One region of the Peribacillus sp. R9-11 genome, then DNA from elsewhere that is predicted to be linked to it. Evidence: riboswitches for the same ligand, from Rfam matches in the RefSeq annotation. Region 1 holds a riboswitch; each other region holds the start of a gene.

Region 1 (3,280 bases):
CATATTAATTGTACGTGTTTTAGTCTTTTTGAGATCAGGGCGTTGTAAAGCTGCGGTATTAAAGGAGAGAAATCCTGAATTGGATTTAACTGCACCTCCGCCTTTTACTAGCCACTGTCCTGTTAAAGCAGGTAAACAGGCAATCGTCCGAGTGCTCATCCCGCCATTATCATGATGCTGAAGACCATTTCCAATCCGAATCATTGAAGGGGAAATCGCCCCATACATCCTAGCTAATTTGTATATGTCTTCTACGGGAACGCCTGTTATGTCAGAAACCATTTGTGGCTGATATTGCTCAAGATGATCTTCTAGCTCTTCATAACCAATCGTATATTCCTCTAAAAACGATCGATCCACTAGCTTTTCTTTATAGAGTATATGCATGATTCCTAATGCTAGTGCACCATCAGTCCCTGGGAGAATGGGAATGAACCAATCGGCCATTCGTCCGGTTTGATTTTTATGAACGTCAATAACAATGACTTTAGCTCCTGATTTTTTTGCTTTTTGTGCGAGTGTTACTTGATGCATATTTGTACTTACGGCATTGATTCCCCAAAAGATGAATAACTTAGTTTCGGTCATCTCTTCTGGGTCTGTACCGTAGCTCCCCCCCATTGTGTAGCGGTAGCCTGTTGAGCCAGCAACTGAACAGATGGTCCGGTCAAGTTGACTTGATCCGAGGCGGTTAAAAAAACGGCGATCCATTCCTTCTGCAGCGAGTTTCCCCATATTCCCATAGAAACTGTAAGGAAGAATGGTTTGTGCCCCTTCCTCTGAAATAAGATTTTTCCAATGATTTGTGATCGTTTCGATCGCTTCTTCCCAACTAATAATGGTGAAATTCCCCTCACCTTTTTTTCCCACGCGTTTTAAAGGATTCTTAATTCTCTTGCTATCATAAATCCGTTCACCCATATTCCGAACCTTGTTGCAAATATTCCCTTTCGTCACTGGATGATTTGGGTCACCACTAATTTTCTTGATTTTTCCATCCTCTTTGTGTACAAGTAAACCACATTGGTCTGGGCAATCAAGAGAACAGACAGAAAGGACTACACCATTTTCTATATCTTTATATGATTGCATGTCAGTATCCTTTCATGAAAAAAATGATTCATAGATTATATCATACGGAGAGAATATTTAGAAAGTTCAAATAAATATTGACTTCCGTTTTGAAATTCATTATATTTGGTATATTCTATTAATTGAAAAAATAGTTAAACCAATATAATATTGTAAAATTTCTATCAAGAGAGGTGGAGGGACTGGCCCTTTGAAGCCTCGGCAACATTATTGTGCCAATTCCAGCAAGCGAAGCTTGAAAGATAGAAAGAGTGGCCTTTTATTTTATTGTTGTGAGAACGATATTATGAAGTAATTATCTCTTTCCGTCTTAGCGGGAAGAGATTTTTTTATTTTTAAGAAGTGAGTTACTGACAGGTAAAGTCGTTACATAAAGGAGAGAGATGTAAAAATGAACATTCTAGTAACAGCACCATATAACGAAGCGGGCATCAAGGAATTAAACGAGTTATTTGGAAAGGCTACCTATCAACCTTGGAAGGAAAATGGAAGGGCCTATAACGAAGTAGAGTTGATCTCTTTATTAAAAGAGTCTAAGGCGGAGGGGTTAATTACTGAGTTAGATCAAGTAACAGAAAAAGTATTCGCTGAAGTACCTGAATTGAGATTTGTGGGTGTGTGTCGTGGCATGCCTTCTAATGTTGATGTGGAAGCTGCAACAAAAAGGGGACTTCCCGTCTTTTTCACTCCAGCACGTAATGCTCAGGCTGTTGCAGAATTATTTGTCGGTAATCTCCTTACATTTTTAAGGCATACCATTCCTTCCAATCAATGGTTGAAGGAGGAAAAATGGAATGAAGACTATCTCCAAGCCTATTTAAAGTTTAAAGGAAATGAAATTTCTGGGAAAACAATTGGAATGGTGGGGTTTGGGGCCGTGGGCCAGCGAATTGCAGCGGTTCTTGAAAGTTTTCAATGTTCGATAAAATACTATGACCCTTATGTAGAGAGTGATAATCCTAATCATGTTCGGGCTTCTTTAGAAGACGTTTTTTCGACAAGTGATGTGGTATCCATACACCTCCCTAGAACAGAGGAAACGATCGGGATGATCAATGAACACTTTTTGGGACTGATGAAAGAAGAGGCAATCTTTGTAAATATGTCAAGGGCTGTCGTGGTTGAAAGAGATGCGCTTGTACAAGTATTAAAAGCACAAAAGATTAGGGGGGCGATATTAGATGTGTTTTATCAAGAGCCGCCTGAACAAAGTGACTATGAATTAATTAAATTGCCCAATGTATTAGCTACTCCTCATCTTGCCGGCGCAAGTTATGAGGTTGAGGATCATCACGTCTCAATAATGAACCAAGCGTTAACAAAGTGGACAACACAACATACTCTTCAGATTCCAACTCTATATAACAGAAAAAATCTAGAAGTTAAGTCATAAGAAAGAAGAGTGAAAAAAATGGCTATAAAAGAAGGTTATTTAGTATTTGATATCGGTACTGGAAATGCAAGAGTGGCTATCGTTGAGACAACAGGTGAAGTCGTCTCTATTGAGAGAGAGGATATACAATATGAAATTGAACCTCTTTATCCTGATAGTCGATACTTTTCACCTGAATTACTTTGGAAACAGCTTATTCAATTAGCAAAAAAGGCGATGGCTAAAGCTCAGCACATTTCAATCAAGGCAATAACGTCCACTAGTCAACGGCAAGGAATTGTTTTGCAGGATCAGGATGGGCACTCGTTTATCGGGTTACCTAATATTGATAATAGAGGCCGCGAATGGGAAAAGGAGTTTTCAAATCAACCTTTTATTTATGAAAGGGCAGGTAGATTACCCTCTGCATTGTTTTCAGCTTTAAAGCTGGTCGCCCTGCAAAAGAGGCAGCCGCAATTATGGGATAAAATTAAATACTTTACAAGCATCAGTGAGTGGGTTGCCTATAAATTAAGTGACGTGCTCGTCTATGAGCCATCACAAGCGACCGAAACACTGCTATATGATGTTCAGAAACAAGAATGGTCAGAGGAGTTGTGTGAACAATTCGGGATATCGGTAGACTTGTTACCCGAATTAAAATCGTCTGGTTCGATCCTTGGTGAAATTACACCGAATATGGCTCAGATGCTGGGATTGGACGAAAAGGTTTTAATCGTAGTAGGAGGCGGTGATACACAGCTGGCTATCGCAAGCACGTTTGCCGAAAAAGGTGATGTCATCATCGTATCTGGA
Region 2 (3,280 bases), 610 kb from region 1:
AACCTACATCATTCAATTGTTGATGGGTCGTACTAGCAGGGTGGATAATTAAACTTTTAGCATCCCCTACGTTGGCTACATGCGACCATAACTCTACCGAATTGATAAGTTTTGCTCCAGCTTCGCGTCCACCTTGAATTCCAAAAGTCACAACAGATCCTGCTCCCTTAGGCAAATATTTATCCGCCAGCGCTTTATCAGGGTGACTTCCATTACTAGGGTGCGAAACCCAGTTCACAGCAGGATGATTTTCCAAATATTGAATAACAGACTTAGTATTCGAAAGATGCTCTTTCATTCTCACATGCAACGTTTCTAGCCCCAGCGTAAACTGGAACGCGCTTTGAGCACTTAACGTCGGCCCTAAATCACGAAGTAATTGCACACGAGCTTTTGTGATAAAGGCAGCAGGGCCGACTGCTTCAGAGTATACAATCCCATCGTAGCTTGGATCCGGTTCCGTAAAGCCAGGGTAGTTTGGTGAGTTCCAGTCGAATTTGCCCCCATCCACGATGATGCCTCCTAAGGTGGTTCCATTTCCCAAGAGCCATTTTGTAGCAGAGTGGATGACAATATCCGCTCCAAAATCAATTGGCCGGCAAAGGTATGGGGTAGCAAAGGTATTATCGATAATGAGTGGTATGCCCGCATTGTGAGCAATGTCCGCTACAGCCTCAATATCAAGAATCCTTAGACTTGGATTTCCAATTGTTTCCGCAAATATAGCCTTCGTTCTAGGCGTGATGGCTTTTTTGAAATTTTCAGGGTCATCAGGAGAGACGAACTTCACTTTTATCCCATATTTAGGAAGAGTATTTTCAAAAAGATTATACGTACCGCCATATAATGTAGAAGCGGACACTATTTCATCTCCTGCACCAGCAATATTTAGGATTGACAGTGTAATGGCAGCCATCCCACTTGCGGTTGCCAGTCCGCCGATACCACCTTCCAACAAGGCCATTCTTTCTTCGAAAACACTGACCGTAGGATTATGAAGTCGTGTATAAATATAGCCATTTTCCTTTAAGCCAAATAAATTTGCTGCATGGTCAGTATCTTTGAACAAGTATGCATTGCTTTGATAAATAGGCACTGCACGTGCACCCGTTTCATCTACTTGCAGACCCCCGTGAACACTCAATGTTTCGAAACGCAACTTTTTCTCTGCCATAAGATTTCTCCCCTTTTTCTATGGATTTAGTTGGATTTAAGAATCAGGCCTTCCTCTTTTAACAAGCAAAAAAACCACTTCATAAGAAGAGGCTTATATACTCTCCTCATCTTCCAGAGCCAATACTCTGTTGGAATTAGCACCGTATATAAATTTATACCGGTTGCCGGGCTTCGTCGGGCCAATCCCTCCGCCACTCTTGATAAGAACTATTAAATTTAGCAGTTACTTTCTTAATTCAAAATATAGCACTTTAGAATTATCCAGTCAATCAATTATTTGAATATTCTTATTTCAATTCCCCATCAACTATATCGTTTATTCACTACTTTTCTACAGCTAAAAAGCCAACCCATATTGGATTGGCTTTTTAGCTTATTTCCTTAAGCACTCCGTACAAATAAGGAACAGACTGAAAGGCATAAATTTTTTTCCGCAGCTGCCCTTCTTTAAATAGTAATAAACAAGGTACACTCTCAATTTCATATGATTCGGCGATTGTTTGGACATAGTTCATATTCATCTTTCCTGCCTTCAAGTCTGGAAAAAGCTCCAATGATATCGTAAGCATCCTAGAAGCCACCTGACAGGTCCCACACAAAGGTGTATATAAATATAAGCAAAAGGTTTCCCCTTCTTCAACAGCAAGCCTACAATCTTCTTCTTTCAATTCTTGCATCAATTAGTCGTTCACCCTTTGACTTAAAAATTTCATTTTCACATTCATATTGGCAGATAGGAGCACTGTAGCGATATGATGTTCGGGGGCACTTTCCACTTCTTTGTACATTTTATTGATATACAAGTGGCTTGCTTCTGGCATTTCCCTTCGGAATTGCTTCCGTAGCTTTTCTCCTGAATCATCTGCGTCAAAAAGGAGATAAACATCACGGTCCACCATTTCATCTACTAACTCATCCAGCTTAGTTAATGAAATGGTCCCATTTGTACATCTTATTTCCACATCTTCATTCAAAACGGAGGCAACTTTTCTTCTATCGGAACTGCCTTCTACAATGATAACTTTATCAAATTCGCCCCACTCCATGTCATCACTCCATCTCACGAATTGTGTGCATGCTGCCTTTTTATAAACTGAAAAAGAGAGCAGGCCTATTTAGACCCTCTCTCCTTCATTTTAACCGTTTATCAGGCTATCATATTCTTCAGCGCTCATCAGGTTTTCAACGTCACTGATATTTGATGGTTCAATCACGATCATCCATGCTTTTTCAAAAGGAGATTCATTTACGAATTCAGGATTGTCATTCAACTCTTCATTTACTTCAACAACTTTACCACTGATAGGAGCATACAGCTCAGATACAGTTTTAACAGATTCAACACTGCCAAATGGCTCGTTCGATTTCAATTCAGCGCCAATCTCTGGAAGCTCAACAAAAACGATGTCCCCAAGTTCGGACTGAGCAAATGCTGTAATTCCGATGCGTACTGTTCCATCTTCTGTTTTGACCCATTCATGTTCCTTTGTGTAACGAAGTTCTTTTGGTGTTGTCATCATTAATTCCCTCCATAGTACATCTTATTTTATCTATTACATTATAAGGTAGATTTTTTTTAAAAGTAAGGAATTAACCAAATATTTCGTATTATTTTAGTTCCAAGTCTGTTCGAATTGTTCTTCTTTGAAACCAACTGTCACTTTTGTGCCGTCCGTAACAATCGGCCTTTTAAGAAGCATACCATCAGTAGACAATATATCTAGCATTTCTGCTTCAGAAGCTTCTTTCAGTTTGTCCTTTAAACCCAGCTCCCGGTATTTTTGCCCACTAGTATTAAAAAACTTCTTCAGCTCTAATCCGCTGGTATTATATAGTTGTTCGATTTCTGTTCGAGAAGGCGGATTTTCTACTATATGAATCGCTTCATATTGCAGTTCATGACTATCCAGCCACTTCTTCGCATTACGGCATGTGCCGCATTTTGGGTACCAATATAATGTTAAGCCCATTGTTTCACCACCTATCAATAGAATACCCGTTTTTTCTGTGCAATACAACGAATTCTCCTTGTCTTTCCATCGTGAAAATTTCACACGTAATAAAGGGAATACCCGATTACGGGAATTCCCTTTAAAGGTTGAAC
Region 3 (3,280 bases), 1.4 Mb from region 1:
TGAGCTTGTAGAGAATCACGTTATCACATTGATAAAAAAAATTCTTGAAAATAAAGAACAGTATTCGATATTATTTCGAGAAACTCAATACGATCAAGAAATTTCTAAACAATATGTTGAGCAAATCTTCAAGCCAAATGCTAAGCTTATTGAACTTCAGAAGAGAATTGATACTGGAGAGATTCACTATATTTCCGATATTATCTTATTTAATGTAGGAATTATTTCTTTTACATTAGCTTTATCGACCCATTATGAGATTCATCAACAGAAAACGGAACCGTATTTTACTGAGGAACGAATAAAGAGTATTGCTCAGCTTTTAGTATATGGGATTCATGGAAAAAGCAATAATACATAAATAAACGGTCATATTTAAGGCGTATGAGTCAACAAGCCGCAAATATGACCGTTGCTTTATCTACTATTAGTATTAGTTATTCAAGCTTGTACCTCTAGACTTGACGATACATTGTGCAAACTAGTGTAATCCGAAGAATGGAACTATACCTGTTATTTTGGAGATGCAAAAATTAAAAGGTCAAGGAAGAAACAGATTTAAATTTCAGGGAAAAAAGAGGGGGATAACTGATGAAAGTTTCTGAATAGGTTATTCATATTAATCCCGAGTTAAACACTTGACTTTTATTTTTCTGAATATTACGATGATTATATGATACATGACTTTACCTAGGCAGGGTTCTTATCCGATTTATTAGTGATTGAGTGATTTTTATTGAATCAGCAAGTCTTATCGCAGATAAGAAAATAATAGGAGGAAATTTATATGAGCGAAATCGTAATTTTATCAGGCAGTCCAGCGAGTCCATCAAGAACTGATATCTCTTTAAAACATGTTCGATCACTAGTTGAACAAGTGGGGTTTACCACTGCTTATTACTCTATAACGGATTTTTCCGCAGATGATCTATTCCAAGGCCGGTATAATAGTGAAGATATAATAAAGCTTTCAGAAAAAATTCAGGAAGCTAGAGGTATCATTATTGGTTCACCAGTATATAAGGCATCTTACACAGGCGTGTTAAAAGCTTTGATTGATTTGCTACCTGAGGGTGCATTTAAAAATAAGCCTGTTCTGCCAATTATGATTGGTGGAAGTAACAGGCATTTATTGGCGATTGATTACGCACTTAAACCTTTAATTTCAATTTTAAAAGGTGAGCCGTTGCAGGGCTTATATTTTGTAGATAAGGAAATAGATAAGCAGAATCCAGAAAGCCCAATTAAAGATAGCGAATTAGTTGATCGTGTGCAAAGTCAGGTGCAAGAATTTGTTGAAGCGATTCAATTAAGAAATAATTAAATGCTGTTAATAGACTAAAAGTAAAGGCTTAAGGTTTTGAACTATTTTTATTTTCATGAGATTAAAGATTATTTATGTACAATCATTAAAACTAATTAACCTTAACAATTAGGCCTTAAACAATTGTAAAAAGAGGTAAGTAATGAAATAGACTCATTTTTTTTAAGAGTTTCTCTTGAAAATGAGTCTATTTTCATATTTAACTTATACAATATCCGTTCAAGGAAAAGTGTGTATAATAATAACAGTTCACCCATTTTATTAATCCAAGTTATTTTATAAGAAAACTCCATTGACAAGGAATAAATATATGTTAATATTTAAAATAATAAAACTTATCCAGAGCGACGGAGGGAATTGGCCCTTTGAAGTCCAGCAACCTGCATGATGGATGCAAGGTGCTACATCCAACAAAATGTTGATCATTTTGGAAGATAAGGTAAAAAATATTACCTTGAAAATCTTTCCATCATGGAAGGGTTTTTATTTCTGTAAAATTCGTTTGCAAACCATAGCATTGTAAGATGTTTTGGAATATATAAATTTAAGAAAATGCATTTTATAAACGGGTCAGCTATACGATAAGCTAGTCTCGGATTTTCTTAAAGGAGGAACTGGCTTGGAAAAAGAGAATCAGCTGGAGGAAATATTTGAACGCCTACAAGAAATGCTTAAGTCGATGAAATATGGATCCATAACACTTATCGTCCAGGATGGTAAAATTATCCAAATGGAAAGAAATGAAAAGCTGAGAATTAAATAAGGTATCTGCTGACTAGAAAACTAGAGGTGGATTTAACTGATATAAAAGAGAGTATTAGTTAAATTCGTCTCTTTTTTCTAGGGTCTTTTAAGCGTTAAAAAACAACAGCGAGTATTAATCGCAAGTTACTCTATTCTGTGAAACATTTAGCAAGTTTTTAGAGGGGGCTTTAAGATTGTCTGCATTAGTAAACTATGAAAATTTCGACACAGAGATTTTGCCTGCATTTCCTGAGGACAGTGAGACAAAAGGTGCTTTAGAAGTTCTTGAGTGGGCAAATTCCCAATATGGTAACAAACTCATTTATGCATGTAGTTTCGGCATTGAAGGAATAGTACTTACGGATTTATTGGCAAAGGTCAATCCTTCAGCCAAAATTGTTTTTCTGGATACGGATGTTCATTTTGAAGAGACTTACAAATTAATTGAACAAGTTAAAAAGCGCTATCCGCAGCTTTCAATTGAAATGAAAAAGCCGGCATTGACGCTCGAGGAACAAGCAACTGAATATGGAGATGAGTTATGGCTCCGTGATTCAAATAAATGTTGCAGCATACGTAAGATCGCGCCGCTTACTGAGGTACTTTCAACGGCAACTGCTTGGCTCTCGGGACTACGCAGGGAGCAATCTGAAACAAGAGCATTAACGGAATATATTAATCAAGATAATAAGTTTAAATCAATTAAAATATGCCCGCTTATTCATTGGACATGGAAAGATGTATGGCGCTATGCCCATAAAAATGGACTTCCATATAATGTTCTTCACGATAATGGATATCCTAGTATTGGCTGTAAAACATGTACGGCACCTGCTATCAATGCCGATGATTTACGCTCAGGACGTTGGCAGGGCGCGCAAAAAACAGAATGCGGATTACATTTATCTTAATAAATAGAAAATTTAGGGGGAAATTAGTATGACAGTTAGCTTACCGCACGGAGGAACGTTGATCAATCGTTGGGAACCAGACTATGATATTACTAAAATAAACAACTCAATCGAAATTGATGAGATTGCTTTAAGTGACCTGGAATTAATAGGTACTGGGGCCTATAGTCCTATTAAAGGATTCTTTACAAAAGATGACTATCAAGCAGTGGTTAAGGATATGAGGCTTAGCAGCGGCCATGTTTGGAGCATCCCGATTACTTTGCCGATTACTGATGAAGTAGCAAAAGCTCTTACTCTA

What was found. A riboswitch is a leader RNA that binds a small molecule or an ion and turns the genes downstream of it on or off. The one in region 1 is predicted to bind S-adenosylmethionine.
Region 2: linked by a shared signal. The riboswitch ahead of RE409_RS25460 (O-acetylhomoserine aminocarboxypropyltransferase/cysteine synthase family protein) and the one ahead of RE409_RS22415 (2-hydroxyacid dehydrogenase) in region 1 are both predicted to bind S-adenosylmethionine.
Region 3: linked by a shared signal. The riboswitch ahead of RE409_RS15540 (YezD family protein) and the one ahead of RE409_RS22415 (2-hydroxyacid dehydrogenase) in region 1 are both predicted to bind S-adenosylmethionine.

The regions. Positions count from the first base shown of each region.
Region 1 covers NZ_CP133763.1:4,613,057-4,616,336, reverse strand. Annotated here, with positions in the region: gene RE409_RS22420 (molybdopterin oxidoreductase family protein) at 1-1,092, opposite strand, end outside; SAM riboswitch class I at 1,251-1,341, shown strand; gene RE409_RS22415 (2-hydroxyacid dehydrogenase) at 1,484-2,485, shown strand; gene RE409_RS22410 (FGGY-family carbohydrate kinase) at 2,504-3,280, shown strand, end outside.
Region 2 covers NZ_CP133763.1:5,222,207-5,225,486, forward strand. Annotated here, with positions in the region: gene RE409_RS25460 (O-acetylhomoserine aminocarboxypropyltransferase/cysteine synthase family protein) at 1-1,174, opposite strand, end outside; SAM riboswitch class I at 1,278-1,383, opposite strand; gene RE409_RS25465 (thioredoxin family protein) at 1,545-1,853, opposite strand; gene RE409_RS25470 (toprim domain-containing protein) at 1,857-2,222, opposite strand; gene gcvH (glycine cleavage system protein GcvH) at 2,313-2,693, opposite strand; gene RE409_RS25480 (arsenate reductase family protein) at 2,790-3,146, opposite strand.
Region 3 covers NZ_CP133763.1:3,207,806-3,211,085, reverse strand. Annotated here, with positions in the region: gene RE409_RS15550 (TetR/AcrR family transcriptional regulator) at 1-361, shown strand, start outside; gene ssuE (NADPH-dependent FMN reductase) at 788-1,324, shown strand; SAM riboswitch class I at 1,657-1,765, shown strand; gene RE409_RS15540 (YezD family protein) at 1,944-2,087, shown strand; gene RE409_RS15535 (phosphoadenylyl-sulfate reductase) at 2,302-2,979, shown strand; gene sat (sulfate adenylyltransferase) at 3,008-3,280, shown strand, end outside.